One region of the Sphaerochaeta associata genome, then DNA from elsewhere that is predicted to be linked to it. Evidence: riboswitches for the same ligand, from Rfam matches in the RefSeq annotation. Region 1 holds a riboswitch; each other region holds the start of a gene.

Region 1 (10,616 bases):
CCTCTGTTCCTTGTTGTCTCTGCTCATGCCCGTCAATAAAGGACCGAATGAGCTGATAGATTTGGTCAGCCTGTTCCCGGCTCAGGTGAACGATGCCCGAGAGCTGATCGGCTGCAAAGTGACCATCCTCATCCTGATGTGTCCTGGGCTTGGAATATAATTCATCACGAATCCGGTGAGAGACAAAATCCGACACCAGTTTCTGCTTATCCTGTCCAAGGGCACCAAAGCTGACGGTAATCTCCGCCTTCCTGTAAAAGGTGGCTGTTATACCATGGATGATTTGGGTATGATCCTCTTCCACCACCCCAAGTCCTTTGAGCTTGAGCAGGTGATGCTTTGCACTCGAAGGGGTCATGTTCAGCGCGTCACTGACCATTTTTGCCGTCGCCGGACCCTCAACGCTCAACAGGTGGAGAATATCCTGCCGCTTGGGGTGCATGAAGATCTGCAGCTGGTTGTCATCTTTCAATTGGAGTACTTTCATAACAATTTATATATCATAACATTTATTGTTATGTAAAGAGGCAGACCCCGACCCTTGTACAATCTGCTCATCCCTGCTAGTATCCTCTACGAATGACGTCGATTTGATAGCCTCCCGGCTTGCGGGCGTCACTAAAGAAACTTGCTAAAAGGGGAGCGCAACAATTCTCAGAATTGAGTTCCTCCTTCCCAAGTTCTCAAAGGAAGGGTGTATGTTAGCACATGGATCACACATTTTCACATCAGAATCAGTAAGCGAAGGACATCCGGACAAGGTCTGTGACCAGATTTCCGATGCCGTTCTCGACGCCTGTCTCCGCCAGGACCCTAAAAGCAGGGTTGCCTGCGAGGTGTTTGCCACCACCGATACCGTGATTGTCGGGGGGGAGATCACCACCAATGCCACCTTGGACATCGAAGCAATCGTCAGGGAAACCGTCAAGCAGATCGGCTACACCGAAGAAGGATGCGGCTTCGACTACAAAACCCTGAAGGTCATCAATTTGACAAACACCCAATCGGCGGACATCTCCATGGGGGTGAGCGCCGACACCTCTCTCTTCGGAGAGCAGGGGGCGGGAGACCAGGGAATGATGTTCGGCTTTGCCTGCGATGAGACCGAAGAGCTCATGCCGGCTCCTGTCATGTGGGCTCATCAGCTTCTGATGGAAGCAAGCCGGCTTCGCAAGGAAGGATTTGCACCATTTCTTCGCCCCGACGCAAAAAGCCAGGTATCGTTGCTGTACCAGGATGGAAAGCCGGTGCATATCGACTCGGTGGTCATCAGCCACCAGCACACCGCCGAGACCGACCGCAACCATCTCATCTCCTTTTTGACCGAGAAGGTCATCAAGGTGGTGCTTGAGAAAACCGGCCTTCTGGACGAGAAGACAAAAATCTACATCAACCCGACCGGACGATTTGTCATCGGCGGTCCCAGCGGTGATACCGGTCTGACCGGCCGGAAAATCATCGTTGACACCTACGGTGGCATGGGCCGGCACGGAGGCGGGGCTTTCAGCGGCAAAGACCCCTCGAAGGTGGACCGGTCAGCTGCATACATGGCCCGTTTCGTCGCCAAGAACCTGGTGGCAAACAAGTACTGCACCCGTTGTGAAGTGCAGCTCTCGTACGCAATCGGGGTCCCCTATCCCATCTCGATTTACGTCGATACATTTGGAACAGGAACGGTGGATGACCAAAAGCTTGAAGACCTTGTCAGGCAGAAGTTCAACCTCTCCCCGGCGGGCATCATCCGAAGCCTCGACCTGCTCAGGCCGATTTATCAGCAGAATGTGAACTACGGGCACTTCGGCAAAGCCTCCATGCCCTGGGAACAAATCATCAACGTATGACCAGATTCGGCTGATACTTCCTAAGCAAATCAAGATTCCGATCAACCTCCGTGCGCGAAACGCAAGGGAGGTTGATTTTTTGCTCATCCTCATCCTTGTATTGCTTTGGTTTCCGATACTCCTGCAGATACCAACGAGCAACAGGAGGATGCTCCTGCACCATGCGAAGGATGTCCTCGATCATCAATGAAGGAGCGAGGGTGGTTCTCACCTCGTAATTGAAGTCGATGCATCGATTCTGATACGAGGCAAGCAGAGCCACGCTCTGCTTGACAGCAAGAGCATCGGCACTGCTTCCGGCCATCTCGCCGTATCTAGAGCAAGGAGCTTTCACATCCACGGCAACATACGAAAGCATGCCTGAGTCGATCACTTCGACCATCACTTCGGGCCGGCTTCCATTGGTATCCAACTTTACAGAGAATCCGAGATTCTTGATGAACCCGATGCAAGAAACAAGATCCTTCTGCAAGGTGGGTTCACCTCCGCTTATCACCACGGCATCGATGAAACCCTTTCGCTCTAGCAGGAACGATTCTATCTCTTGATGGCTTATTGCATCCGATCCCTCACAAAGAAGTGACCTATTATGACAGTAGAAGCAATCATAATTACAACCACGACAAAAAAGGACACTGCACAACCTGCCCGGATAATCGAGCAGGGAGCAGGCTTCCAAGGCTGTAATGTTCATGAAACTTGAACCTCATAGAACCTGCGTTGGCGGTGCTCCTCCTGCTTTCCTGGATGAAAGTCCCCCTTCGGCCTGAGATACCCCACCACCCTTGTCCATATTTCTGCAGTTTCTCCGCAGTAGGGACATTGTTCCACCTCCCCGTCCAAGTAGCCATGATTCTTGCAGGTGGAAAAGGTGGGAGTCAACGATACGTATGGGAGCTTGTACCTGGTGAAGGTCTTTCTTACAAGATTCTTGGCCACATCAACGTCCTTGATTCGTTGTGCCAGATACAGATGTAAAACCGTTCCACCGGTGTACTGGCATTGCAGCTCATCCTGTTTCTCCAGCGTCTCAAACAAGTCCGAAGTATAGCCCACAGGAAGCTGCGATGAGTTGGTATAGTACCCGACGTTCTCACCGGCTGTGACGATGTCAGGATACTGCTGGAGATCCAGACGGGCCAACCTATAACTCGCTCCCTCGGCCGGAGTGGCTTCGAGATTATACAAGTTTCCTGTCTCTTCCTGAAATCCACTGATGAGGTCTCTCAGCGTTTTGAGCACCCTCAAGGCAAATTCCTGTCCCTTTTGGGTGACCAAGGAACCTTCCGGGCCGAAGAGATTCAAACAGGCTTCCTCCATTCCGACAAGGCCGATGGTGCTGAAATGGTTCGCCCAGTATTTTCCAAGCCTTTGCTTTATATCAACCAACGACCCTTGGCTGAACGGGTACATACCCCGCTCGGTTTCCGCTTCAATGACCTTGCGCTTGATCTCCAGACTCTCCTTGGCAAGTGCTGCAACCGAGGGAAGTTTTTGGAAGAACATCTGCTCGGAGCCGGTTTCGTACGCCAACCTGGGAAGATTGAGCGTCACCACACCAATCGAGCCGGTAAGAGGGTTTGATCCGAACAAACCACCACCGCGCTTCTTGAGTTCGGAAGTATCGAGGCGCAACCTGCAACACATGGAGAGGGCGTCCTCGGGGGATAAATCGCTGTTCACATAGTTTGAGAAGTAGGGAATACCGTACTTGGCTGTCATGGAGAATATCGCATCCACAACCTCGCTCTCCCAGGGAAAATCCTTGGTCACCTTATAGGTGGGAATAGGAAAGGTGAAAACCCTGGACGAAGCATCACCCTCCTCCATGACTTCACAGAAGGCAAGATTGAGCATCGACATCTCCTTCTCGAACATGCCATAGGTCTCCTTCTGTGCCACCCCTCCCCTGATCACCGGAACATCCCGAAGAGAAGCGGGTACAATCAAATCGAATGTCAGATTGGAGAAAGGGCACTGAAAACCAACCCTGGTGGGAACATTGAGATTGAAAATGAACTCCTGCATCGCTTGTTTCACTTCGGCATACGAGAGATTGTCGTATCGGATGAACGGAGCTGTATAAGTATCGAAGGAGGACCAAGCCTGGGCTCCAGCACACTCACCTTGATACGTGAAGGTAGCATTGACGATTTGCCCGAGAAACGAGCGTAGATGCCTTGCAGGTTTGCTGCTCACTTTTCCTTCAACACCACCGAAGCCGCTGACCAAAAGCTGCCGAAGGTCCCAGCCACAGCAATACGGCCCGAAGAAGCCCAGGTCATGCAGATGCAAGGCACCGCTCTCATGCGCCGCCTTGATCTCTTTGGGATAGATTTCATTGAGCCAATACTGTTCGGTGAAGCGTTCGCGGATGAAATTGTTCATCCCGTTGACCGAGCGTCGTGTGTTGGCATTTTCCTTGGTCTGCCAGGTCGTCTGGCCCAAATAGGAGTCAAAGAGGGCGTTTGTCGCCTTGATGAGGGCCTTGCCCTCACGCACCCTCTCCCGTTGATTACGGTACAGGATATAGGCCTTTGCCGTTTCCTTTGCTCCGCTGGCCATCAAGGCTTGCTCGACCAGGTCCTGGATGTGCTCGACCGTGATGGGATTGATGCCTTTCATGTCGGCAAGTACCAACGCTGCCACTTCCAAGGCATCGACATCCTGATTTGCAGCTACTGCTGCCCTGTTGACTGCATTGATGATTTTCTGAACCTCGCAGAGAACCACCTGCCCGTCCCGTTTGACCACCTGCTGTTGCATGGCTTCCTCCTGACGGAGTATGGACAGAGCAACGGTGCTGCATTGGCACACGCTCCTGTCATACTCCGTGACGGCGTGTCTGTACAGGCAAGGTCTTCTGGCTCAGGTTCATCAATCCCGCTCCCTTCCCGGATTACTCCAGTGGCTCTTAGCGGAATCTCCCCTTTACAGCGGCGGGACCGCGTGGGCTTCTCACCCACTTCCCTTTTCCTATACACACAAGATATAGTGTTTAGTACCATACGGTACACTACTAACAGTAGGTCCAATAAGGATTGTTGTCAAGCAGAATAAAAAAACGGGGACCGAAGTCCCCAGCAGGTTTAGTGTCGTTGGTTGGTGATGCGGATCTGCTTGTACAAGCCTTCACCCTCACTCTTGGTCTCCACTCCCCCGAAATCGTTGAGGGCGGTGTGCACCAGCCGTCTTTCATACGGGTTCATCGGTTCAAGCAATCTGCTTCTGCCGCTCTTCTTGACCTGTTCGGCTGTCTTGAAAGCCATCCTGATCAACTGCTCCTCATGACGCATGCGATAGTTTTCACTGTCGATGATGACCTTCAAATCAGGATCGATTTGACCGGCATATACATTGGCCAGCAGCTGGATGGCATCAAGGTTCTTTCCCTTGCGGCCGATGATGATACTGGAGTTGTCGCTCTCAATATTCAAGCCAAGCTTACGGGCTTTGCGAAAGGAGATGGAAACTTTACCCTGGTATCCCATCTTCTCGAGAATGGTTGCTACGAACAGCAGGAGCTTGTCCTCGAGGTCGCTGTTGATTGGAGCATCAAGCTCTTCCTCGTCCTGCGTACTCTGAACATCGTAACTTTCTTCTGGTACATCATTCTCATCTTCAAAGTGGATTCTAATCTTTACATTGCTTTTCTTGAACAGTCCCTTGCGGACAGGCTCGACGATTTCTACATCGAAATCTTCCCGCTCAATGTGCAGTTCTTCTACTGCCTTTGCAATAGCTTCCTGCTCGGTACGTCCTTCGAATTCTTTCATCATATAGCTACTCCGTTCGGGGGACCGGGTCCCCCAGGTGAAATTTCTTGTGGGAACTAGGTCCGCTTCTTCCCCTTGGGGCCGGGGAACTGCTGCACATTGGAGCTCTTCTCTTCAGCTGCCTCCTTGCTCTTCTTCTTGTTTGTATACAACTGTTGGAAGATGGAGAGAGCGTTCATGACCGACCAGTAGAGGATCAAACCGGAGGGAGCATTGTACAGAACAAAGAAGAACATCAAGGGCATGCCGTAGGTCATGAACTTCATCATGCTCTGCTGGCTTCCTGCAGTCGAGGCATTCTGGGTGATTTTCATCGAGTAAATCATGCTGACCGTATAAATGATCGGCAGCAAGTGCACCTGATTGCCCAGGAAGGGAAGATTGAAACCAAAGGTGAATACGGTATCCGGCATGGAAAGGTCAGGAATCCAACCGGGAATGAACATGGCACCACGAAGTTCAAAGTGCTTGTTGAGCAGTCCGTAGAAGGCGATGAGGATCGGGAACTGGAGCAGCATCGGCAGACAGCCGCCCATCGGATTGATCTTCTCCTTCTTGTACAAGGTAGCCATCTCTTCATTCTGCTTGGTCGGATTGTCCGGATACTTCTCCTTGATCTCAGCCATTTTAGGTGAGAGGGAGGCCATCTTTGCCGTGGACTCCATGCCTTTCTTGGAAATGGGATACAGCACCATCTTGAGCAGGAAGGTGAGAATTATGATGCCCACACCGTAGTTGGGAATCACCTTGTAGAGAAGGTTCAGGATGGTCTTGAGGATGGTCTCAAGCCAACCAAGCCAGGAACTGCTGTCCAATGCCTGTTCAAGCTGGAGGTTTGCAACCCCGAAGCTATTCTGTGACGCATCGTTGTAGATGGCCATGTCACCCTTGAGCTGAGGCCCAGCATAAAAGCGGAACGTATCGGTTTGCGATGCGCTTCTGATGGCCGGTCGGGTCAAGTACATACTTGACTGGAGCGGCAATCCTGCATCACTTTCCTCGGACAGGCTGACGGTGTAGTTGGTGGCGTCGGGAATTGCAATCATGGAGAAATACTTGCCGACCAGAGCCACCCAGGAGAGGGGCTTGGTGGTGGTATAGGCACCATTGCTGAGCTTGACCTGACTCTTCTTGGAAGATCCATCTTCCTTGACGTAGAACCTTCTATAGTTGTAGTTGTTGTCAAGCGAAGCAAAAGAAGGGCCGATCTGGGGCTCAAAGGCCAAGGTGTAGGCTGCATTCTCGAACGAGAGGGGAACAGCCTTGTTTACGCTGTTCTTGGTAGCCACGTCGATCTGAAACAAGTAGTCCTCACTGCCGAAGGTATAGGTCTTGGTGAGGGTGAACGGATCACCTGCACGCTTGCCGTCTTCGGAAAGGAGGGCGAATTCTTGGGTGAAAATAACTTTGTTTCCACTGATCTGATACCTGAAATTGGCATCAATGGGGTTGGTCTTATCCTTTCCGGCATAAAGCAGGAATGCATCGTTGGATTCCTGACTTTTGAAAAGCAGTTCCACCGGCTGTCCTTCATCAAGGTGTTTTCTCAGCTTGAAGGAGGAGACGGATGCGCCATTTGGATTGAACTCAACGATGAAGTATTCGGTTGAGAAGGTGAAAGGTGCACTCGATCCCTGGTTACCCACCGATACCAACGAGCCCGGAAGCTTGCTGTTCCATGCAATATTGGAGGGAATCTGTGAATACTGGGCAGGTTCAAGCGTGGTGGTGGCGGCGGCAGGGGAAGTCCCGGGCTGCAGAGCTTCCTGCTGAACTGCCTGTGTCGCCGGATCGGGGGCGAAGAACGTGGTCTGAATGGTCATACCGACAGTAATGACCAATACGGAAAGAACTATGGCTAGAATGGTATTTTTGTCCATATCTGCTCCTGATGATGGGGTGTGGTGAGAAAACGATCACAGGAAAGATAGGTACATAACGAATTTCTGCAACAACAGGAGTGGGGAAAGACTAACAGAAAGTCTTAAGGCTCGAGGAAGACCCCAGCCTTTTCACAGAGAGAGAGGAGTTGTTTTTTTTGGGATGTATGGTCATTAACCTTTCCTGGATATACGATGAATGCAAAATCGTAACCGGGGATCATCCGAGGCTTTTCATTTCGCCAGATTTCCTTGATCTGTCTGCGTATTCTGTTACGCTGAACAGCGCTTCCATAGTGACGGACGGGTATAACTACAATCCTGTCAACATCCAGCTGGTTTTGGCTAACAATCAGTTTTAAACCACGGCAGGCGTATGTCCTGCCTGTTTTAAAAATTCGGTCAATCTCCGGTTTACGCTTTACAATTTCTGTCTTAGAAAGGCTTCTTCTCATCACATACGGACAGCTTGTGTCTGCCTTTGGCTCGCCTGCGGGCCAATACCAGGCGTCCGCCCTTCGTTGCCATACGAGCCCTGAATCCGAACTTTCTGTTTCTCTTGACTTTGCTGGGCTGGTAGGTTCTTTTTCCTTTGTAACTCATGAGATATTCTCCAATTTTACATCGCTTAACGCGGATATTTTCTACTTTGACGGAGTAAGGTCCTCCGAGTGGTGCAGTATAATGAGCAACTGTCGTTACGTCAAGTAACTAGGCGCTCAGCATCTGTATGGATTTGATGCCCAATGATGGATATTTCTTGGTAATTAAAGCAAGTATTTTCTTTTGCTGCATCAATGCAATCTGTGCCCAAGAAGGATGATCGGCCCGAAGAACCAATGTTGAACCCTTGATTTCGACAATTTTTACATGCGGATACAGTCTGTTTCCGATGATTTTCTGCCATTCGAAACCGATTGCCGCCTTAGGATTATCAGAGTTGATATCAAGCGATCGCAACACAAAGTCCAGGACTTTTCTTCCCTCCAGAGGTTCCCCTTCTTTGCATAACCTGGGCTTTTTGTCCTTCATGAGCGCAAAAACCTTCCTTCCTGGACAGTATAGAGCAAAGCTCCTTCATCCGCCAGCTCTGAAAAATAGTGTTCTTCCGGCAGGAAGGTGAAAAAGGCTTGGCAGTAGGTCTGCATCAAGTGTAAAAACTGTTCTCGTTTCTTAAAATCCAACTCCAAAAGTACATCATCGACAAGAATCAACGGTTCCTTACCTGTCTTTTTCTGGAAAAATGCCATCTGTGCCGTTCTGAAAATCAAGGAGGCAAGTCTGAGTTGCCCGGTAGAGCCGGTCTGGGAGAACGGCTGGCGGTCCTCCATTACGAGAAACCTGTCCCGATGGATGCCGCTGGTGGTGGTCAGCAAACTCAAGTCACGGCTTCTCGTACGAGCCAAATATTCGACGATCTCATCCTCGGTTGCACAATCGCTCCAAGAAGGGTGGTACTCGATATGCACATCCAACGAACTTTGTGAGACATTCTTGTACATCGAAGGAAAAATTTGGTCGAATTCATAAACTGCACGAGTCCGTTCACTCTGGATTGCAAGCCCGTATTTCGCAAGCTGCAGGTCATACAGGGCCAAAAGCTCCAGCCTTCCATCCTTGATAGCCTGATTACGCTGACGAAGCACCAGACGATACCGACGAAGATCATCAAAAAAAAGAGGGTTGTACATGCTCATCGTCTGATCGAAGAATCGGCGGCGTTGCTCAGGCTCCCCCTTGATGAAAAAAATATCGTCATGGCTGAATACTATGCAGGGAATGTTGTATATCAACTCCTTGCGGTCCTTGACTTCACGGTCATCGAGGACAAGGCTGCGCTTTCCGTCCTTCCACTCGAGTACCAGCGTATGAACCACGTGATCGTCACCAAGGTAGCGTCCTTCAATCTTAAAGGCCTTCTGGCCGTGGGCAGTCAATTCCTTGAGTTGATTGGTACGAAAAGAGGAGCCGTAGCAGAGGGTGTAGATTGCTTCAAGTAGATTTGTTTTACCCTGACCATTGGGCCCAATGAGGAATACCTGCCGATTGTCGACAGGTATCCTTTCTGCTGCGATATTTCTGAATTGGTTTGCCCAAAGCTCGATGAAACGCATTAGGAATTGGGCTGCATCGGCATGATGATATGATAGTAATCCCTGTTACTCTCAGGTTTTACCGTCATAGCTTTGGTAGGTTCAGTGAAATTGATGGAGAAATACTCACCTTCCATCGCCTTAAGAGGGTTGAGCAGGTAGGTGTAGTTTAAAGAAACCTTGCTCTCTGGTCCTTCATACTGGCAGGGAATTATTTCCTTGGCTTCCCCGACTTCACTCTCATCACTGGTCAAGAGCACGCCGGCTTCGCTGATGTCCAGGAATATTCGCTTCGCCTTGTTTTCAACCAACAACGAGACGCGCTTCAATGCATCCAACATATCCTGGATACGCATGGTGCAACTGTAATTCTGAGTGTCGGGAATAACACGGCGATAGTTTGGATACTGACCCTTTATCAGGGTTGTGTAGAACGTTCTCTGTGCGATTTTTGCAAAGAGCAACTGCTCTGTTATGCACAGTTCCAACATACCTTCATCGGTGGAAAGCTTCTTAAGCTCGGTGAAAAACTTAGGAGCTATGATGACAGGAGTAAACATGGGTAAATTTTCTTCAAATGTACGTTCAACAATGGAAAGCCTTCTTCCGTCGGTTGCAACCATGTTCATTCCGCTTGCATTGCGTTCGAGGTAGAGACCACACAAGAAGTAACGTGTTTCATCTTCGCTGATGGCAAATATCGTCTGGTTGGCCATATCGGAGAATGCTTTCTGGGGGACGGTGAAATACTGTCCCTCAGGTGCTGTTTCAAGGGCGGGAAACTCATCCGGTGTTATGGTTCTTAGTTTGAAATCTATGTTTTGGCTTACCGGCTTGATGGTAAACATGCCGTCTTCAACGTTGAATTCAACATTGGTATCGGGCAGAGAGCGAAGAATGTTCAAAAGTTTCTCGCAAAACACAGTAGTTTTTCCCTCTTGGAGGGTCTGTACGGCGATATGGGTGCTGAATCCAAGTTTCTGGTCTGTAGCTCTGATAACCAGGGTGTCGTTGTAGGTCTCAAGA
Region 2 (10,616 bases), 720 kb from region 1:
TGCATTCACGAAGAAACGGAAAGAATACGGACCGATCATGAAATCTACCGGCGTCTTGTTCGCCGTTCTCTCAGGCCTTGTCTATACGTTTACGGCATTCAACTACACGAAAATGGGAACAACCTATGGGGCCTTCCCCCCCTTGTATCTCATCGTTGCAACGCTTGGGGTTCTCTTGGTGCTTGAAGCTGCCAGAAGAATCATGGGGCCAGCAATCACGATAATTGCAGGGGTATTCATAGTGTATGCACTTTTCGGAAAGTATTTACCTGGATCACTTTGGAATAGAGGGTACTCCTGGACGAGAATTGTTAAAACGCTTTACGTAAGCTCTGCCGGTGTTTTCAGCACTCCGCTGGGGACAGCTTCGACGATCATCATCATGTTCGTTATCTTTGGTGCTTTCTTGGAAGCAACACGTGGTTCTGAACTTTTCATGGACATTGCCTTCGCCCTTACCGGAAAAAGTATCGGAGGTCCTGCAAAAGCTGCAGTAGTTTCGAGTGCTCTCGTTGGTTGCATCAGCGGCAGTGCATCCGCCAATGTCGCTACCACAGGTGTTTTCACGATTCCACTCATGAAAAAAGCCGGCTATTCCCCCGAATATGCAGGAGCTGTTGAGGCGGTTGCTTCAACTGGCAGTCAGATCATGCCCCCGATTATGGGATCAGCTGCATTCATCATCGCTGAAACTTTGGGCATACCCTTCAAGGCGATTATTGCCGCTGCCATTATTCCCGCCCTTCTCTATTATATATCCGTGTACTTCTCGATTCACTACGAGTCCAGCAAACGGGGTCTCACCGGTATGGATGCAAAAGATATCCCCGATGCCCGCAAGACACTTCGCAAATATGGGCTTTCAATCATACCGTTGTTTGTGCTGATAGCGATGATTGTAATGGGATATGGTGCAATGTACACTGCCCTGTTCGCCACCTCATTTGCCATAGCGCTTTCCTTCGTGAACAAGAACACCCGTATGAGTTTCAAAACCATCGTGTATTCACTGATAAAGGGGTGCAAGGGTGTCATGAGCATTGCGACCGCCTGTGCTGCAGCAGGGTGTGTTATTGGCATAATATCGCTTACAGGGCTCGGACTGAAACTGAGTTCGCTTATTATAAGCATTTCAGGAGGGCGATTAATCGTCGTACTTCTGCTGACTGAAGTGGCTCTTTTCGTATTGGGAATGGGTCTTCCGACTGCACCGGCCTACATGCTCGTTGCAGTATTGGTTGCTCCGGCTTTGACTCAATTAGGAGTCCCTGAGCTTGCAGCACATATGTTTGTGTTCTACGGAGCCTGTCTATCCTCAATCACCCCACCGGTGGCGATGGCTGCCTATACGGCTGCGGGTATTGCAAATGCAAGTCCTATAAAAATTGGAATGCTAGCCGTGAAACTGGCAATCGTAACGTACATCGCACCTATCTTTTTCGTATATTCACCGGAATTAATCGGCATCGGTACACCATCACAAATCATTCTTGCTTTCATCTCGGGTGTTATCGGATGCTTCGGCTTAAGCATAGGTATTGTAGGGTATTTCAAAACCAAACTACATCCACTCATGAGAGTCCTGACCATAGGTGCCGGGCTTATGTGCATATACCCAGGTATTTGGACTGATTCAGTAGGCTACACAATCATCATTGGCATTGGACTAGTCAACTTGATCATGGCCAGAAGAAATCGCCTCAAACAGCTTGCTTGATCAATAGATCAGACGATAGTAGAAAAAAGGAGAAAGAAAATGAGAAAAGTCCTATGTGTATTGTTGATGCTCTGCGTTACACTGTCGGTATTTGCTGCAGGGTCAAAGGAGGCGGCCCCCCAGGCTGAACCAGCAGGAGAATTCAAGGGATTGACTACGAAGACTACCATTTCATTGGCAGCAAACCCAATCGGACAGTCTTCTTATCAGCAAGCCGCTCAAATCTCTGAAATAATCAATAGTAGTGGCAGCAACCTCACAGTGGTTGCAGAGGCTACCAATGGGTATGCAGAGAATGTTGGCCTGGTCGCCCAAGGTGATGTTGAGATTGCTTTCACCAATAACCTGATGCTCTCCGATGGGTATTATGCGAAAGGTGACTACACTGGTCTGGAAGCGGAAAAGTGCCTTGGTGTGATTTCACTGTCCTGCAACAAGACTCACGTCATCGTTTTGAAAAACTCTCCGATTACCGAAGTTTCCTATGCAATGTTCAAAGGAAAGAAAATTGGAATCGGACAAGTTGGTGGGACATCCAGGTTCGATGCGCTGGCTCTGATGGCCGCTCTCGGACTCAAACCTGGAGAGTACACAGGTATCGAGGTAAAGGGGGCGGAGCAGACAGAGATGATGAAAAATGGCCAGCTTGATGTATTCATTTGGAATGGTAAGGCTCCGATTGCTACCGTTCTTGACTTGCTCGCTTCCAAAGATTGCGTATTCCTTGACATTCCCAGTGCTATTGTTAAGAAGATCATTGAGAATTCAAATGGGGCATATACAGAGCAGGTCTTGGATAAGTCTTATTACGACCATCTCGACCGCGATGTAAAAACCTTTGGAAACAATGCTGTTTTGTTTGCTAATGCCGATGTCCCTGAAGCTGTTGTCTATGAGTTCATCAAGCGATTCTACGAGAATCTTGATGCCCTTAAGAACGTCAATAAAGGTTTCAAGGAAATCGTTCCAGAAAAGATGCTGGAGGGTATCAGCGTACCGCTCCATAAGGGTGCATTACGCTACTATAACGAAATCGGACTCCCAGGCATTGCAGCTTTCAACTAAATGGTTACGTACTCCCAGGCAGATAATTGCCTGGGAGTTTTACTTGGAATTGGAGTAGTGTACTTCTTACGCCTTCCTCGGATCAGCAAGAAATCAATGGCACAGATTATTCTTCCATCGTACTGTCAATAAGAAAGAATGAATCTTCGATAGGGTTTTCACCAATTTGGCATCAAGCTTAACAAAAATCGCAGAATTCGCGAATTGTATTTACAAAAGTAACATTCTGCTATAGTTTTCAAATTATCAATTCCTCTACATTGTGAATGCTTTTGGAGCGGAGAGAATACGATGACAGAGTATATGAATGGCAGTCCCCAGTACCTGAAAATCTATGATGATATTCGCAAGAAAATCAAAGATGGGCGGTTGGCTCCCGGAATGAAGTTAAGCACCGAGCAGGAGATTGCAACTCAATTTGGAGTAAGCAGGCCAACCGTCAGACAAGCCCTACTTGAACTTGAACGCGAGGGATTGTTGGAAAGATATAGAGGAAAAGGTACCTTCATTACCAATTCTGAGCAAAAATCTTCCGACCCGCATGCAAATGTGACAATCGGTATCATAGTACCGAGACTTGCAGACATTTTTATCGGGAAAATAATCACGGGAGTCCAAGAGGTTCTTGAAAAGAAGGGGTACACGATATCCGTGCATCTGACAAACGATAACATTGAAAAAGAGCAAGAAATAATTGAGTCCTTGATTGAGCGCCAGGTCGAAGGTTTGATTATCCACCCCACTGCTGCATCCATGTACAATCCAGCGATTTTCAAACTCATCGAGAAGCATATTCCATTCGTTATGACCGGCAGATATTATAAATATGCACCATGCAACTCCGTGGAAATGGACAACCGAAAAGGGGCATATGAAGCTGTTCAATACCTTTATGAGAAAGGGCATCGAAAAATTGGATTGGTATCCAAACCCTCGCTAACAAAGACTTCAATCGAACACAGAATCGAGGGTTTTTTCCAGGCGTGCAGAGACTTGGATATACCGGTGCATCTAAAGAATATCTTTCTTGATTTAGTCGATACCCGTTCGTTGTATTGGGCTGAGCAGACTACCGAAGAAAAGACATTCGTACACAACCAGATTCATGAGTATCTTGCAGCAGCAAAAGATGTCACTGCAATCATTGCATTGAATGACCTTATTGCCGCCGATCTCATCCATGTACTGGAAGAACTCGGGCGTAAACCTGGAGTGGATATCTCGGTCATAGGATTTGACAACGTGAACTTTGCAAATCAATTGAAGCCCCCGCTTGCTTCAGTGGAGACCCCCACTTTTGAATTAGGAAGAAAGGCTGCGGAGCTCCTTATTCAGCTTATTAGTGATCGCTCACACCCGGTTGAACATATTCTGCTTCCTTCAAAGCTGGTAGTCAGAGGATCTATATCAGAATGTTCTACACTGCAATAGGTGTCATACCGTACTTTCTCAGGATTTCGACCATGCGGCAATCGATACCAACCTCCTCCCTTGACCTCCCCCCTTCATTCTTTTAGGATAAGAACCGCTGGATCTGGAAAAACGGAACGGGGTGTGATTCCCCGGCGGTCCCGCCACTGTAATCGATGATGAACGCAGATATGCCATTGTCCGCTTCGGATGAGAAGGCCTGTCAGTAAAAAGAGTCGTAAGCCAGGAGACGTTTCCAGATATCAATTCTTCGTGGAAAAAGAGACAGCACCCAGGACACGAGTATACCCTCGGTATAAACTCCCCCTTTCCATGAAGTATTGCACCCAGACACCACTTTCTGGAGGCCCTTCATGCAGAAGCGCGGAATCTTCTCTCTGGTCCTGTTGCTCGCTCTCTCAAATCTCTTCGCAGCACAAGACATCACCGACCTTGGAACAGCCTATGAACTGGTCATAGCTGAGACTTCACTTGCCGAAGCTGAAACAAACACAGCATCCTCGGTATCTGTCATCACCAAAGAACAGATAGCAGTCTATAATGCCCAAACAACGGCAGAGCTCGTAGGAAAGGCAATCGGAGTTTCATTTAACTCAGTAGGCAGCTTGGGGTCGCTGCAAAATGTCGTCATCCGTGGCGCCACCTCTTCCAAGAACCTCGTCTACCTTGATGGAGTATTGCTCTCCTCGGCTCATGAGGGGACTGTCGATCTCTCCATTATTCCCGTCTCCATTATTGAGCGCATAGAAATAGTAAAAAGCGGACCGGGAAACCTTGGCAGAACCAATGCCATCGGGGGTATGGTGAACATCATCACCAAGAATGGGCAGAAAAGTGATACACCATTTGCACTTACCTTCGAGAATGGTTCCTTTCTTCCCCAACCCTATGGTGCAGCAGACTCACGCAATTGGCTCTCCTTGGTAGACAGCCAGAAGCTCGATTTCTCCTACACCAACAATGAACTTGTTGCCACAGTAGGAGGACTTGCCGCTCAAAATGCGTACACATACAGCAATGGGTCAACTCGTAGTCTCAGAGACAATGCCCAAGTCTACGAAGCTCATGGAGCAGTTAACTACAACCGTGCGTTCTCTGATTCTTTGCAGTTCAACACACAAAACTTCGCTGTGTACAAGAATCTCGGAGTACCTGGATCCGCAACAAATAGTACTCCCAATAATTTCATGAAGGATGTTTTTGTCAGCAGTACCAATACCATTAACGTTGCCGAACCTAATAAATTCATAGAAAACATTTCCACTCTTTTACATTACGCATTTGGACAGACGTACAATCATGATGTGGGGTCTGGAGACAGCACCCACAACAAATACAATGCATCTGCAAAAGTGGAAGGAGTCTGGAACCTTGACCAGCAGTATGCACTCCAGACAGACCTTCTCTATAGTCTCGATTACGTCGACAGCACCGATGTAGGCCAAAAAACCCGCCATGCCATCTCGACATCGGCCCATGGCAGTCTCTACCTCTTGGATGGAACGCTTTCTCTGCATCCCAGCTTGAACATCGCCTACCTAAGTGACTTGAATGCTCTCTCACCCAATGTTTCTCTGGGATCAATCTATACACCGATGAGGAATTTTGATTTCAAGGCAACCATCAGTTACGCGGAGAGAAATCCAACCTTCTCTGAATTGTATTGGCCTTTCACCGATTATACCGATTATGGATATTGGGGAACATTTCAAGGTAATCCAAATCTCAAGCCCGAAAAAGGTTTTAATGGAGATTTCGGAATCACTTACAAACAAAGGAACCTTTCATACGAGGCAACGCTTTTTGGCAGAAACATCTCTAATGCAATAGATAGCGGAGTCAGTATGCCAATAAACATCTCTCACAGTGTCTACCTCGGGACCGAACAATCCCTCAATCTAGAACTCTCTAAAATCTTCAACATCCAAGCCAGCTACCTCTACAACAAGAGCTTCGACCTCTCTGCAGGGAAGACCTTCTCTGACAATGTTGAGGTAACGGGAATCAGAAAACATACCGTCAAAGGCTCACTGTTCTTCACCCTCGACCGCTTTGAAAGTGTCATCAGTGGAGAGTACTTGGGGAAATCGAGCACCCTCGACAGTGCACTCCTGCTCAATCTCAGTGTCACCATGCAGGTCAGCAAAGCTTTGAAAGCCTACCTTGCCGTGGACAACCTGCTAAACACCGATTACGAACTGGTTTCCGGCTATCCTATGCCGGGTACAAAGATTCGCCTCGGCGGTACCTTACGGTTTTAGCGTATGAAAACCACCAACCTTATCACCATCATGCAACAAGGAGGAGCGGTCATGTGGCCGCTCTACGCCCTGTTGGTCATCACAGTCGTGCTCAGTGTTGAACGAACCATCACGCTGATCATCCTTTGGAGAAAGCATGAACCGGTGGTGAAAGCACAGGTGGAGAAACCGTTGAGCATTCTCGACCTGATCGCCATGATCGCCCCGGTCCTCGGCTTCCTCGGAACCGTCACCGGGATGATTACGGCGTTCAAGTCGGTCTCCGAGGCTTCATCGGTTCAGCTGCAGGTCGTTGCAGCCGGGCTGTATGAAGCCCTCTTCACTACAGCCTTCGGCCTGGTCATCTCCATTCTGGCTACCATCGCAAGCTTCGCTCTCGACCTTGCCATAGGAGCACTATGCGAAAAAGAAGAGAGTTAGGCCAAAGCAGCGACATCGCATTCCTTCTCATTATCTTCTTTCTCCTGCTCTCAGGCGTTACAGCTTCCCATAGCCTTGATCTGAACACAAGCAACAGCTCCATTCTTGTTGGAGAAGCCCAAGAACATCTTGAGCTGACGCTCAAGCAAGATGAAACGGTTCTATTCCAGGATAGAGTCCTGAACAATGCTGAATTGACTCCTTTCCTCAACCAAAAACCCCACCTCACGTTATCCATTGAAGCAGCAACAGATTGGCAGACTGTTGTCTCATTTCTGTCCCTGCTTGAGCAGTATCCTCTCAGTTCATTGAGTCTGGAGGTGGTGCCATGAGGAAGAAGAGACCTACCCCGCCCTCCGCCCTCACCGATATTGCCTTTCTTTTGCTGCTCTTCTTCCTCATTATGGCAATAACCTCCTTCCAGACTCCCGTTCCGCTCGATCCTGCACAAGCCCAGGCACAGAAGATTGACTTGAGCACCATCCCAACCTTGTATATAGCGAAGGATGGAAAAATCTATCAGGAAGGCAGGCTCCTTACCATCGAGCAGGTAGAAGAGAAACCCAGCTATTCATTGCTTGCTGATAGGTCAACAGGGTTCAGCACCATCCATCCAATCATTGAAGCATTAAAGAACAAGGGAGTTGAGACCTTGCACCTGTTGGTGGAGGAGCAAGAATGAACCTACGCTTTTCACTGCTTCTCGCCATCGGGATAACGAGCTTGCTGACAGCTCTGTTGTTTCTTCCCATACCTATTATAAAACAAGAGCCAGCACCTGTCCCACAAGCAAAGGCCGCAACCATTTCACTTGTAGATAGAATTGCTGTTCAGCAACCCGATCCGAGCCCTCGAGAGCAAGAAACAAAATCCATCGAGGAGACTGCCCAACCTGTTCCAATGCCTCAGGAGCAACCTGTGCAAGAACCAAAATCAGAGCAACAGGCAGAATATGAACCTCCACGGCCTCTGGTTGAAGAGGCAGTAGCAGCGACCAAGGTATCTGAAAATCTCAATCCCGTCATGATCGACGGATACTATGCAGCAGAGTCTGTTACCACGGCTCCTGTCTTTGACAGGGCCTTGCTTGCTTCCAGGATAGTCTATCCACCGCTTGCAAAGCGGCAACGCAAGGAAGGCTTGGTTGTCGTCAGGCTCTTTTTAGCTGCCAACGGTTTGGTTGAGCGAATCATCGTGGAAGAAGACCCGGGCTACGGCCTGGCAGATGCAGCGATTGCAGCATTCACTTCGTTCAAGGCCTCCCCTGCTTTGTACAACGATGAAGCAGTTGCTGTAACACTGCGCTACCCCATTCGCTTCACGCTGCAATAAGCGGGAGAGAAGACGCAACTCTTCCCAACTTCTGGACATACATCATCGTCAGTAGGTAGAGATTCTGCTACTTTATGCCTACAACTTATGTCAAAGTTATCACTTTCAGCATTGTATCACCCTTTGCAACTTTCTTGATACTTTGTACATTCTTTTACTATCTCATTATTCAATGTTCATTGTTGTCATATGTTATGCAAATCTTACCATTGTACTTATTTACTTATTATATAAATATTTAGATTACTTTCACAGAAAATCATAAGAAATATTTCTAATTTTATTGAGATTTATTAACAACCTGTTGACATAAGTCGCTAGTTTCAGTATAGTACAAGTGTGCTTAGGAAAAAGGCACAGGAAACTATATAACTTGCACCGGAGCAGAAAGCTCCGAAAGGATTACAACATGAAAAAGAACTTCGTAGCCGTACTTCTGGTAATCGCCCTCTCCACTTTTGCTGTATACGCAGTCGATGATGCCAGCTTCCAGGTTGAGACATCGGTTGCAGGCATCAATATGATGAAGCTTACCCAAGCATCTTTCAGTGGCAATAAAGCTGCTCTTGAGGGTGCTGCTGCTTACACTGGACCTCTTGAAGTTACAGCTTCTGGAGTGCAACCCTTTGATGCATATCTATCAACGCTGTCGAATAACCGCAAGGGATATACAGTAAGCATGACTGCAACCGCTATGGCTAGTGAAGTTTCAGGTCAGGCAACTTCATACATTGACTATACCGTGCAAGTGAATGGAGTCTCTATTGAAACTGATGGAGCGAATGTTGTGGCTGGCAAAACAGTCATAGACCAACTTGCAATGGCAGGGTTAGCCAGCCAATCACACAAGATCTCCCTGACTGTCGATAGTACTACTTTCGATGTGGCAGTCGAAGGCGACTACGAAGGAACCGTAACGTTCATATACGCCGCAAAGTAATTGGACCCAATACAAACTTGTCTGTCCAAGGCCACCTCTCCCGCAGGTGGCCTTCTCTTTGTATACAGGAAGGGAGCCTTTCGGCCCCCTTCTGTACGCGTTCTCTTGGCAGATGCTGTTATTCTCCTGCAAGCAATCTCTTGCACAGCAGCTTCAGGCAATGGAAGGTTGAGTCTGCGGGGATGAAGGCATAGGACTTGGTTCGCTTCAGTACGATGCCCTCCACAACCTGCTCAACGGTATAGAAGTTGCCTCCGATGCGATTGTTGTCATAGGGTGCGAAGGCTGAGGCGTAATAGAGGCTTTTTGTTTCACCGGGGTGTATTGTCACCGTGGTCTCCGCTCCCAGGATGGCATCGCTGCTTTGTGCCTCCTTCAGACCATTGTACAGGTGGTTGGTACCTGAACCACAGTTCAAGGAGTACTGCTGGCTCATGCCGCCGCTGTAGAACGCCCACGGAGTTTCGCTTCTCCCGCCGTAGTCGAAGAGGAAGTTGTTGAAGTTTATCGGCAGCATATCCTCTTCCAAAGCAGCAGGACCGGGGAAGAAAGTGAAGTAGACCATCTGTTGGCGCGGGTTGATCACACTCGCCCACCCCAGGTTGGCGGTTCTTGGAACAACACCTGTAATAAAGTCGGTTTTCCCGATCGGAGGCGGAACTTCGGTCAAGTCGACAGTCCCCCCTTCCTTGAGCGGGGCCTTCTTCCAATCCTCGAACTGGGTTTCAGCCAAAAGACGTGAAGTAGCACCGATAAATTGGGTATCGGAACCGGTAGCCCAGAGATTCGCACTTGCATTGAGGACACATCCTGACTCCAAGAATGGAGAACCCAGCTCATTATTCCAGGTTGTATTAGCAACGAGGTCGTCCTGGGCATTGTTGGTGATGAATATCGCGGTATAATGAACGGGTTGGTTGGGAAGCAACATGTCAATCTTACGCACCATCCAGCGGGCCTTACGATTGCGCACCATACTCATCAGCCATACACCACCGAATTCCGGGTCGGTCCCATAACGCTCAACCATCCAATAGGAGGAAGCTGTCAAACCGCTCTGCTCCTGAGTACCCTGCTCCGATTCATACGCCGGACCATAGTTGGGAAAGCTGAAATAGGAACCCCCTTTCTGATAAAGGTAGGGGCTGTTTTTCCAGTAATCGGCATTCTCGTCGCTGAAGACGGAAGTGCCGGTCCCCCGGTAGTGGGGAATGAGGTGTGCATTGAGTCTGCCGCCTTGAGGAGCGATGGCACTCAGTTCAAGCGCCATTCCACCTTGGTCTTCAAGCAGGACCCTGATCAAGTCGTTCGACAGCACTGTTGCATTGCGGCTCTCCCACAATCTCAGACGACGGATATCCATCTCGTTTCTCCTCATTCATGGTGTTAAAAACCATATAATAACAGTATACTGGTACCAGTAACCGCCGACTTATGCAAGGAGTGCAGA
Region 3 (10,616 bases), 1.8 Mb from region 1:
TCCATACATTCTCGTCCCATTGCATGGGATAGCGTGCCCGTTCAACCGTCCCATACGGGCCGGCCAGTGCAATCTCCTCGCCGTAATAGATGTTCGGCATACCCGGCAACAGATACAGAAGTCGGACGAGGCCTCGGTACAACGGCCAATTGAATAATTCGGTATTGTTGTAGAGTCTGGGGGTGTCGTGGCTGTTGATGAGGTTCATCTGCATGCCCAGCATTTGACCCGGCATGCCGGTGAGGTGACTTTGCAGCGCCTGTGCAAACTCATCTCCTGTGAACGGCCTTGTCTTTGCAGGTTGATGACCCCATCCATCGGTCATATACCGGTCGGTCTCCCCCATCCACGATCGCATGGGTCGGCTGCTTCCCAGGTAGTTCATGGTTGCATCCCACATATCGCCCTGCAAGAACGGGGTGGAGTCAACCCAATCCTCCCCCACCAGGTATGCTTGGGGGTTCTCTTCTTTTACAGCAAGCCGCACCTCTCTCCATATCTCTTCGCACAGCTGGTCATCTCCTCTTCTTCCTACTTCGCTTGAGACATCCAGGCGCCAGCCATCCTGCAGATACGGAGGCTTGAGAAAGGATCTCATAACAGAATCAGGGGCGCGGTAGATGTGATCACGCAGCGCTTCACTGGTATAGTTGAGCTGAGGCAGTGTCGGGACATCCTGCCAGCAGGCAACCGAATCGTCTTCGTTTAAGTAGTAGTATGAAGCTTCCTCACTGTGTGGATCTGAAAGCGCTTTCTTGTACCACGGGTGTTCGGTTCCTGTATGGTTGATGGAGATATCGATGATGATCTTCATCCCCTGTGCATGCAGTGTGTTGCACAGGTGCTCAAACGCCTCATCGCCTCCGAGCTTCTCATCCACATGGAAAAAGTCGGTGCAATCGTAACGGTGTGTCGTGCGGGCTCTTCCGATCGGGTTCAGATACAGCGTATCGACGCTGAGTTTCTTGAAATGGTCGAGGCTATCCTCGATGCCCGCCAGATCACCATTGAAGAAATCGAGGCATCGCCCGCTCTCATATTCAAGCGGCTGTTCATCAAAGGAGTGTACAGTCACAATCCCGCCGTCAAAGCTGTATTCACCCGGTATTGCACCGGTATGAGAACCGCCTTTTTTGAAGCGATCGGGGAATATCTGATAACAGATGGCTCCGCCTACCCAGGGAACATCCTGAAGGCCTGGCCGTAATGAAAAACACTCTCGAAGCGGTGGTACGGATGCTTTCAGACCTGCTGTACTGTATGAATAGGCACGGTCTTCGGCTTGAATCATGAAGTACCAGTAAATCGGATCGTCCAGCACCTTGACCGAACCTTCATATAAGGAAAACGGGCTTTGTCGTACCTTATGGAGGACGATCTGTTTCTCCCGGCCAAGCTGGAAACTGACCAAACGCACAGTATGTACGCGATCGGTTGCACCTGTCTGTATTCGTATGACGACCTGCTCTCCTTTCTTGGGAAACAAGGGTTCGACATACACCCAGGAGACTTTGCTGTCCACTCCCAACTTCCAACCATTTGGATCCATAGACTACCCCTCTTTATCGTTGACTGTTGAAGAAAACCGGTTTAGTATCAGTGTATACAATCTTTTATCCTGATGCAACCTGCACGGTTTCCCTGTAGTATGTTTTGTGCTAGGATACCATCAGCTGAACAAGGACGGGATGGCTATGGAAGAGAACGTGACAATGACCAAGCGACCGACGATCAAGGATATCGCCCGTGAGAGCGGGTACTCGAAGACGGCGGTCTCTTTCGCGTTCAACGACCCTTCCAGGATCAGTGAAAAGGCATGCCAACAAATTTTGGAAACTGCCGAGAAGCTGGGATATATTCCCGACCCGATGGCCAGGAACTTTTCACTGCGCCGCCATTTGAGCATCGGATTCCTGTTGCCCCAGATGGTTCAGTTTTCACTGCAGAATCCCTATACCCTGCAAGTCATATTCGGTATCGGCAATGTCTGCGAGAAGTACGGCTACACACTCACCCTCATCCCTCCCTTGCATAAGAGCATCACCGAGGCAGTGCGCAGTGCAGCGGTGGACGGACTTATCACCATGGGCATGCAGGTTGAAATGGAGATTGTTTCGGTGATGCAGACACGCCTGCTCCCGTATGTAACCATAGACGGAACTCCCGATGCACAGATGCCCAGTGTGAACATCGATGACGAGCAGGCCTGCTTTGAGATCATGCGCCTTGTCTTGGAGGCGGGACACAGGGATATCGTTCTTGTAAGCCTTTCAGAGGATGCCTTTGCATCACCTGCGAAAGATCAAAGCGTACCTAATAAACGCATGCGCGGTTACCGCAGGGCCATGGCCGAAGTCGGCCTTGAGCTGCAGAAATCGCAGGTGTTGGTCAGTGAATGCACCATGGAGGATGGGATCAGGATTGGTAAAGAAATCCTTGCCCGCAAGATACGACCGACCTGCGTGGTGGCAATGAGTGACATTGTGGCAATCGGTTGCATTCTTGCATGCAAACAGGCAGGGCTCGGTATTCCCGACGACATGTCGGTTGTAGGGTTCGACAACATCGATGAAAGCTCGTGCATCATGCCCCAACTGACGACCGTCGACCAACCCGCAAAAGAGAAAGGACGCCTTGCCGCAGAGGCCTTGTTTAGAATGATCAACAAGGAAACCTTGGAAAGCGTCCATATGGAGATTCCCTACCGTATCATCCGGCGGGAATCGCTGAAGAGCCGATAATCTACTTTTTCAATGCTTCGATCAGAGTAGCCAGAACCTCTAGGGGAGAGGGTGCCGCATCGATGTCGAGCAAAAGCTTGCGCTCTCGATAATATTCGATCAGAGGGGCGGTTTGTGCTTCATACACGGCAAGTCTGTTAAGAATTGCCTCAGGCTTGTCGTCATCGCGCTGTATCAAGGGCTCGCCGGTCTCATCGTCAAGGCCTTCAACCTTCGGAGGATTGTACAGAATGTGATAGGTTCTTCCTGTTGACTTACACATCCGTCTCCCGCTCAGGCGGGCAACTATCTGGTCTCTGTTCAGCACAAAATTCACCACGAAATCAAGGTTTTTCATCTTTGAAAGAGCATCCGCCTGGGCGATGGTCCGGGGAAATCCATCAAGAATGAACCCTTTTTTTGCATCGTCCTGCTTGAATCGGTCCTCCACCATGGCGATGGTAACAGAGTCGGGAACGAGGTCGCCGCTTGCAAGGATGGCCTGCACCTGTTTACCCAACTCGGTGCCGCCTTTGATGTGGCTGCGGAACAAATCCCCGGTGGAGATATGGGGGATGTCAAAGTGATTCTTTGCTTCGGACGCAATGGTCCCTTTTCCGGCACCCGGAGGGCCGAGAAATACTAGATTCATGGTTCACCTCACAACAGAAGATAGGGTCATGCTAACACAATCGTTCTTTTTTTGCACCACTGTTGCAAAATTAGTCGATTGTTTTATAGCAATTTTTTTGAAATTACCTACTTTGGCAGACAGGGAGGTGCCGGTGCTTGTGAAGGAGTGAACCCTTCCTTGTAAAAAGGACGGTCATCGGGTAGAATCGCTAGCGAAACAGGAGAAAAGCACTGATGAATAAAATTGTCCTTCATGCCACAGACCTTGACGGGTATCTCAAGGATTCGGATAAAGAAAAGATTGCACATGTCGATGAGCTGTACAAGAAATCTTTGTACCATTGCTCGATTCTTGAGAGTGCAAGCGATGTGATGCAGCTTGAGGAAGCCCGCAAAGGATTGGTCGAAAGCGCTGGAGAAATCGGTCGCTTTCTGAAGAACATCTGTGCCGAAGAACCGAATATTCACGTGTATTCGTTCGAGACGCCCCAGGAGCAGCACGGCCAGGCCAGCCGCCTCATAGCAAAGCTTCGCGATCCGTCAACCGGGCATGAGGAGTTCCTCTACTATATCCAGCGTGCGTATGAGATGCTCTTCTCCCATGTATATGCCGATGCCGCACTCCCTACCAAACGATCGATCATCACCAAGACTCCGGTCACCGATCCTGTACGCAATTATGCAGTGCATAGAATTCCTGATGTCGACTCGTTCATTCACAACAGCGTCATGTGCGTGATGCTCAGGGGGGCGTTGCTGCCGAGCATGATTCTCAGCAAGGAGATCCAGGAGTACTCCTCCAACGACTTCGTCACTCCTTTCGCTCTGTTCAAGATCAAGCGTGATGATTCAAAGAAGGAGTCCAACATGGATTATATCCTGGATCTGGACAAGTCTTACTTCGATCTTGCATCCTTGAACGACAAGGACTTGATCTTCGCCGACCCGATGAATGCCACCGGAGGTTCACTGGTGACAATCGTAAAGTACCTGAAGGACAACAACGTTCAGCCCAGGTCGGTTAAATTCATCAATGTCATCAGCGCACTGAAGGGTTCGTTGCGTATCGCCCGAGCCATTGAAGGTGCCCAAGTGTATACCCTGTGGATGGACCCCGTGCTTAACGACGCAGCCTACATCCTCCCCGGCCTCGGTGATGCCGGTGACCGGCTCAACGGCAAGGACGAGCACGACAATCCCCGCAACATCATACAATTGGTGGCCGACTACGGAAGTTCAATCACCAACCTCTACCGCTCACAGGTGAGGGAGATTGAGAAGACTGTATTAGAAAACTGATGAAAAAACTTCTGCTGCTCGTACTCAGTTCGTCACTGTTGCTCGTCTCCTGCCGATCCTATCAGGCGGCCAGACTGGCAGGACTGGGGTATGAGCAGTTGCAATCTCGCAATTTTGCATCTGCCGGCGCGTCGTTTGCCGAGGCAAGCGACAAGGATAGCAACAATCATACCTATCGCTACAACCACCTTCTCTCGCTCTTTCTCCAAGGTGACTATGATCAGGTCATTTCACTCAGTGAAAATGCCTTTGAAACGTTTAGCTTCAATCTCTCATTTTTACTACTGAAAGCCCAAGCACATGCACAGAAGGAGGAGTATCCAAAAGCGCTGGAAACGTACGATCGAATATTCGCCCTCGATCGTGCATCGTATGAGACACAAGCTGATGTGATGGAAGCTGCTCTCACTTGGAACGAAACTGAAAGTGCAAAGCATCTGGCCCTCGGCCTGTTGCAGGAGAAAGCGTATGAGAAGCGGGCTTTGACGGTATTGAGCCGGTTGTCAGGAGATAATTCCTGGTATGCACTCGCCCTCTCCTTCCTTACGAAGGAAGGGCAAGCAGAAGACCTGCAGTAGCTCCGATCACTATCCAGATCAGAGGATGCACCTTCTTAAACCGTAACACCAGAACAACCAGTACTGCGAACAATACAGCTTCCTTCACCTTGAGAGTGTGCTCGAAAAACAGTGTCACCGACAACAATCTCAATCCGGCAAAGGTGATCAAGCCCACCACCGCTGGCCTTAATGCGTAAAAGGCATCCTTGACGTAGAGGTTCTTATCGAACTTACCCAAGAACCGGGCGATGAAAATAATAATTATCACGCTGGGGGTTACTTCCCCCAAGGTGGCTATGAGACCACCCAATGCACCTGCAGCCTGATAGCCGGCAAACGTTGCCATGTTGATCCCGATCGGACCGGGTGTTGACTCGCTTACGGCAATCATGTCGGCAATGGTCTTTGCCGTCAACCAATGGGGATGCGTCTGGGCAAGCGTATAAAGAAACGGGAGGGTTGCCAGACCTCCTCCGATGGAGAAGAGTCCGATCTTGAAGAACTCCCAGAACAGCTGAAGATATATCATCGAACCCTCCGTTTTACGCCCTGTACACTCAAGCCGAAAAAGATGGCGAATAGCACTATTACTACCGGTGATACCGACAAAAAGAATGTAGAGAGCACCACCGCCAGATAAAACAAAACGGTTGGGAGGTCGATCAGGCTTTTTTTTGCAAGCGATAGTACCGATTGTGTTATCAAGGCGCAAACTGCAACCCGTATGCCTCCAAATGCATGTTGAACCCAGACATTTTCCTGAACATGAAACAGGATGGTCGCCAGCAACGTGATGATGAGAAGCGATGGGCTCACCTCGCCCAAGGTTGCAGCAATGGCTCCAGCGATGCCACGTTTTCGGTATCCGATCATGGTGGCGGTATTAACTGCAATAATGCCCGGCGTGCATTGCCCGATGGCATAGATGTCCAGCACCTCTTCCTCGGTCACCCAATTGTGTTTGGTGATGACCTCACGTTGAAGCATGGGAAGCATGGCGTAGCCGCCGCCGAAGGTCAGTCCTCCTATCCTGAAAAACGAGATGTACAAATCCCACAGGCTTGTTGAGTTGGACTTCATACCAAGGCATCCATCGCTTGACGTACCAACTGGTCGCACCGCTCGTTGCCCTCGATGCCCGCATGTCCCTTCACCCAGTTCCATTGGACGGGAAGACTTGCATTGAGACGGTCGAGTTCCACCCAATATTCCTTATTCTTCACCGGATCCTTGGCTGCAGTCCTCCAGCCGTTGACCTTCCATTTCTTGATCCAACTGGTGATGCCGTTCTTCACATACTGGCTGTCCGTGTTGATCACAATGGCTTTTGCTCCCAGCGGCCGGCAGGCCTTCAACGCCTCGATCACCGCAGTGAGTTCCATACGATTGTTTGTGGTATCACGTTCGCTGCCGCTTGACTCTTTCTCGAATGCTCCATCAGCCTTCAATACATACGCCCATCCGCCAGGCCCCGGATTGCCTAGACACCCACCATCGGTATAGATCTCAATTTGGTTGTACATCATAGGGCGGATAGTAATATAGAGGCCGGTTGTGGTCAACCATGCTAACTCTTGACAGAAGGTTGGACAACTCCGTAGGATAAGGTTGTCCATGCCAAGGGAAAGGGGTACAAGCCCCTGCGGTCCCGCCACTGTAGAGGCTGGGAATCTGCAAAAAGAGACACTGCAAGAATTTGTAATGCGGGAAGTCGCAGATTCTGGGTATGCCTGAGCCAGGAGACCTGACATGGATAATTTCCGACGACCTACGGAGTATAGGTCAGGGTATGTTCCATGCCCATATTATGAAGGGGCGTTATGCACAATCACTCATACAAACACTTTCTCCTCGTTTTCTCCTTATTTCTCTGCCTCATCCTTCCCCGACTTGCAGCAAGAGGGGCCGAGGAACAACCGATGGAGCAACAGCAGTTGAGGATTGTCAGTCTTTCACCTAATGTAACCGAGACCATCTTCGCCTTGGACGCCGGTGAATTATTGGTCGGAAGAAGCGATTACTGCAACTATCCCGAGACTGCAACTACGCTTCCCTCGGTGGGGACGTTGTACAACCCTTCACTTGAGATGCTTCTTTCTCTTGAGCCGAATCTGGTCATCAGCAGCGCATTTGTACCCGAACAGTTCCTGGATGCTGTTAAGAAAGCAGGAATCGATGTCTTGACCCTCGAAACCCAACAGGATTTTCAAGGGACCTACACCCTCATCCGTGAAATTGCCCGTCGTACGGGCAAGGACGCCGAAGCCGAGTTGATGATCCTTTCCATGCAAAATGTAGTACGCAACGTTGTACTGAAGACTCAACAATCAGCTAAGCCTACCGTCTATGTAGCCTTGGACTTCGGTTCTTTCGATTCAAGCGCCACCAAGGGGACGTTTCTCAGTGAAATGGTCAGCCTTGCCGGAGGCATCAACATAGCTGATGACGCACAAAACTGGACATACAGCAAAGAGCTTCTGATGTCCCACGATCCCCAGGTAATCCTGCTCAGTCCCAGATGGGGGGAGACAGGGGAGCAGACGCTCAAGGAATTTACCACCACAAAACCGTATGCAGATTTGAGCGGCACCATCAGGATCTTCGATGCAGACCTCATCAGCAGGCAAGGCCCCCGCAGCGCCCAGGCTCTGGAGGAACTCTATAATCTGATACATCAGGAGCAGATGCAATGAGGCGGATGCTGGTCCCAGCCTTGACAGCGACAATTTTACTCTTAATGTTGCTCTCCCTTACCCTCGGACCTTCAAACATTCGTCTCTCCGATACTGTATCCATTCTCATGGGAAAAACTGCACCGGCCAATAAGGCTTACATCATTCTTCAGCTCAGGCTTCCCAGAATTCTCTCCTCCTTTTTCACCGGAGCAATCCTGGGTCTCAGCGGTGCAGTGTTTCAAGCTGCTCTGCGCAATCCTATGGCCGACCCCTTTATTCTGGGAATCAGCTCGGGAGCTTCCTTCGGCGTTGCCGTTGCCCTTTTCATCGGCATGGCCCCTCTGTTCGGCTTTCCTGTCAGTGCACTGGTGGGAGCGCTTGGTACAACGTTGTGCATCGTTGGACTCGCTTCACGTCGCAAAAGCAGCAGCACCACACTGTTGCTTACCGGGGTCGCAGTCAACTATATCCTCTCATCTGCCATGACGTTGCTCATGTTCCTTCACAAGGAGCAGTACCAAAGAATTCTCTACTGGACTTTGGGAAGTTTCTCAATGAGCACCTATGCCCAGGTTGTTGTGGTACTCATTGCTTGGATTGTCCTCTTCATTCCGCTCTCTTTGAAGCACCGCAGTATGGATATGCTCCTGCTCGACGAGCTATCCGCTCGAGCAGGCGGACTCTCGGTAAAAAGAACCCGTCTGGGCCTCTTGCTGCTCGCCTCTTTCTCCACCTCCCTCTGTGTCTCCTACTTCGGTGTAATCGGGTTCATCGGCTTGATGGCACCGCATGCAACCCGGCTTATGGTCGGGCCGAAGCATCGACACCTGCTGCTTCCCTCCAGTTTACTGGGCGGTTTGCTTTTGCTCTCCAGTGATACCATATCGAGAATGTTACTGCCCTCGGGAGAGCTTCCCGTGGGTATCATAACCAGTTTGTTGGGGGTTCCTCTCTTTATTTACCTGCTTCGCAGAGGAAGGTACTTCTATGGTTAGCCTCGAATTTTCCCACGTGTACGGCGGCTATGAAAGCCAGTCGGTCTTTGAGGATTTGAACCTTGCCTTCCCCAAAGGATCCTTCATCGCCCTGACCGGGCCCAACGGAAGCGGCAAGTCTACGTTGCTCAAGTTCATCTATAAACATTTGAAGCCGATCGATGGCAAGGTTTTACTTGAAGGCAGGAACGTTGCAACCATCAATCAAAAGGAGCTGGCCAAGCACCTGGGCTTTGTCCCTCAAAACGGGAAACTCGATTATGCCTTCACGGTAACCGAGGCCGTCAGCATGGGACGGTATGCCTACGGGGGGCAAGACAGCGGCCGCAGCGTCGAGCAGGCCCTCTTGGAGTGTGATATCGTACACCTTGGGGACAAGCTGGTAACAGAGCTCAGTGGAGGCGAATTGCAACGTGTTCTGCTGGCTCGTGCCCTCTGTCAACAAGGAAAGGTGTTGTTGCTTGATGAACCGGTGAACCACCTCGATGTAAAACACCAGCGCTCGATCATGGAACTGCTCTGCCGTCTGGTAGAGAAAGGGTATACGGTGATATGCGTACTGCATGACCTGTTGCTGGTGCAGATCTACAGTCAGACGACTTTGGTACTGCAAACAGGAAAGGTCGTAGCCTACGGCCCGACCGAGACGGTGTTCACCGAGACCCTGCTGCGCGATGTGTACGACATCGATGCCCACCAAGTCTATGATCCGACACTCGATCGCATGCTTTGGCTTCCTACCTATAAGGGCTCATCGCAATGAATGCGTTTCGGCTTTTTCTGCACCGAACCTACCGCAGGGTGGTGAAAATCATCCTTGCCCTCTCCTATGATTTCCAGACCTGGCAGGAGTGCGAACTTCCTGCAGGTCCGAAAATCTTCTGCTCAAACCATTTCAGCAGCAGTGATGTACACTTTGTGACCACCTTGGCCGATGACATTATGCACATTGTCATCGGACCCGGATTTGGAATTCCGGTAGTCGGTTCATTTCTCGGCTGGACCGAGCAGATACGGGCCCTCACCAAGGAGGACCGTAAAGCGGTGGTTGCAACGGCCGTCTCCTACTTGAAAAAGGGGGAAAGCGTGTACATATTTCCTGAAGGTGCCTTGAATACACAGGAAACCTTGATGGCATTCAAGAGAGGCATTGCAGAGATATACCTCGCCTATCCCTGCCCTGTCATACCCATCGGGCTCATAGCCCCCAAACGAAGGGTAAGAAGCAAAGTCAGTCGGGCGGCAGGCAGAACCATGACGGTGGTAAGCCGCAACTACTATGCAAATATGGGCAAACCGATGGAATTCAATGCTGCCCTCTCGTTGGCAGAGGTGGATCGAGACAAGGCTTGTCAGGTAATTCTTGATGAGCTTAGCATACGAATTGATGCCTTGATTCAAGAAATCAAGACCGATAAATTCTGGAGTTGAACATGGATGATCTACAGAACGTATTTTCTGAATTCAAGACACAAGTGCTGGAGATAGCCGACCATGCCCAATCGGTGCAGAAACTCACCTTCAAGGCCGAACTGAAGAATGGTACGGCTTTCAATTTCAAGTACGATGCTGATACATTCGGCCCCAAACAAGCCTATCATCCACTCTCCATTTTCAATGGCATTCTGGACATTGCCTCCGCTTTTGTTGCGGTTTGGCTGTTGGCCTCCTTCATCGTGCGCATGATGAAATCAGACACGGTGAATCTCTCCTTGCTGCTCGCCCTCTCCCTGA

Evidence for each region. A riboswitch is a leader RNA that binds a small molecule or an ion and turns the genes downstream of it on or off. The one in region 1 is predicted to bind cobalamin.
Region 2: it holds a riboswitch for cobalamin, as region 1 does, so the genes downstream of both, MUG09_RS03335 (TonB-dependent receptor plug domain-containing protein) here and MUG09_RS00045 (ribonucleoside triphosphate reductase) in region 1, are expected to answer to the same signal.
Region 3: it holds a riboswitch for cobalamin, as region 1 does, so the genes downstream of both, MUG09_RS08185 (ABC transporter substrate-binding protein) here and MUG09_RS00045 (ribonucleoside triphosphate reductase) in region 1, are expected to answer to the same signal.

Annotation. Positions count from the first base shown of each region.
Region 1 is NZ_CP094929.1:1,740-12,355, reverse strand. Features, by position in the region: gene MUG09_RS00060 (helix-turn-helix domain-containing protein) at 1-487, opposite strand, end outside; gene metK (methionine adenosyltransferase) at 699-1,841, shown strand; gene MUG09_RS00050 (anaerobic ribonucleoside-triphosphate reductase activating protein) at 1,831-2,535, opposite strand; gene MUG09_RS00045 (ribonucleoside triphosphate reductase) at 2,532-4,607, opposite strand; cobalamin riboswitch at 4,677-4,865, opposite strand; gene jag (RNA-binding cell elongation regulator Jag/EloR) at 4,931-5,620, opposite strand; gene yidC (membrane protein insertase YidC) at 5,674-7,497, opposite strand; gene rnpA (ribonuclease P protein component) at 7,602-7,952, opposite strand; gene rpmH (50S ribosomal protein L34) at 7,933-8,100, opposite strand; gene MUG09_RS00020 (DciA family protein) at 8,209-8,529, opposite strand; gene recF (DNA replication/repair protein RecF) at 8,526-9,611, opposite strand; gene dnaN (DNA polymerase III subunit beta) at 9,611-10,616, opposite strand, start outside.
Region 2 is NZ_CP094929.1:723,451-734,066, reverse strand. Features, by position in the region: gene MUG09_RS03350 (TRAP transporter permease) at 1-1,717, shown strand, start outside; gene MUG09_RS03345 (TAXI family TRAP transporter solute-binding subunit) at 1,757-2,782, shown strand; gene MUG09_RS03340 (GntR family transcriptional regulator) at 3,074-4,213, shown strand; cobalamin riboswitch at 4,287-4,466, shown strand; gene MUG09_RS03335 (TonB-dependent receptor plug domain-containing protein) at 4,567-6,474, shown strand; gene MUG09_RS03330 (MotA/TolQ/ExbB proton channel family protein) at 6,478-6,894, shown strand; gene MUG09_RS03325 (biopolymer transporter ExbD) at 6,873-7,226, shown strand; gene MUG09_RS03320 (biopolymer transporter ExbD) at 7,223-7,576, shown strand; gene MUG09_RS03315 (energy transducer TonB) at 7,813-8,226, shown strand; gene MUG09_RS03310 (hypothetical protein) at 8,636-9,166, shown strand; gene MUG09_RS03305 (hypothetical protein) at 9,285-10,529, opposite strand.
Region 3 is NZ_CP094929.1:1,759,180-1,769,795, forward strand. Features, by position in the region: gene MUG09_RS08145 (glycoside hydrolase family 13 protein) at 1-1,549, opposite strand, end outside; gene MUG09_RS08150 (LacI family DNA-binding transcriptional regulator) at 1,656-2,741, shown strand; gene MUG09_RS08155 (adenylate kinase) at 2,743-3,372, opposite strand; gene MUG09_RS08160 (uracil phosphoribosyltransferase) at 3,588-4,652, shown strand; gene MUG09_RS08165 (tetratricopeptide repeat protein) at 4,652-5,230, shown strand; gene MUG09_RS08170 (chromate transporter) at 5,196-5,741, opposite strand; gene MUG09_RS08175 (chromate transporter) at 5,738-6,292, opposite strand; gene rnhA (ribonuclease HI) at 6,289-6,738, opposite strand; cobalamin riboswitch at 6,778-6,977, shown strand; gene MUG09_RS08185 (ABC transporter substrate-binding protein) at 7,033-7,905, shown strand; gene MUG09_RS08190 (FecCD family ABC transporter permease) at 7,902-8,882, shown strand; gene MUG09_RS08195 (ABC transporter ATP-binding protein) at 8,875-9,645, shown strand; gene MUG09_RS08200 (lysophospholipid acyltransferase family protein) at 9,642-10,313, shown strand; gene MUG09_RS08205 (hypothetical protein) at 10,316-10,616, shown strand, end outside.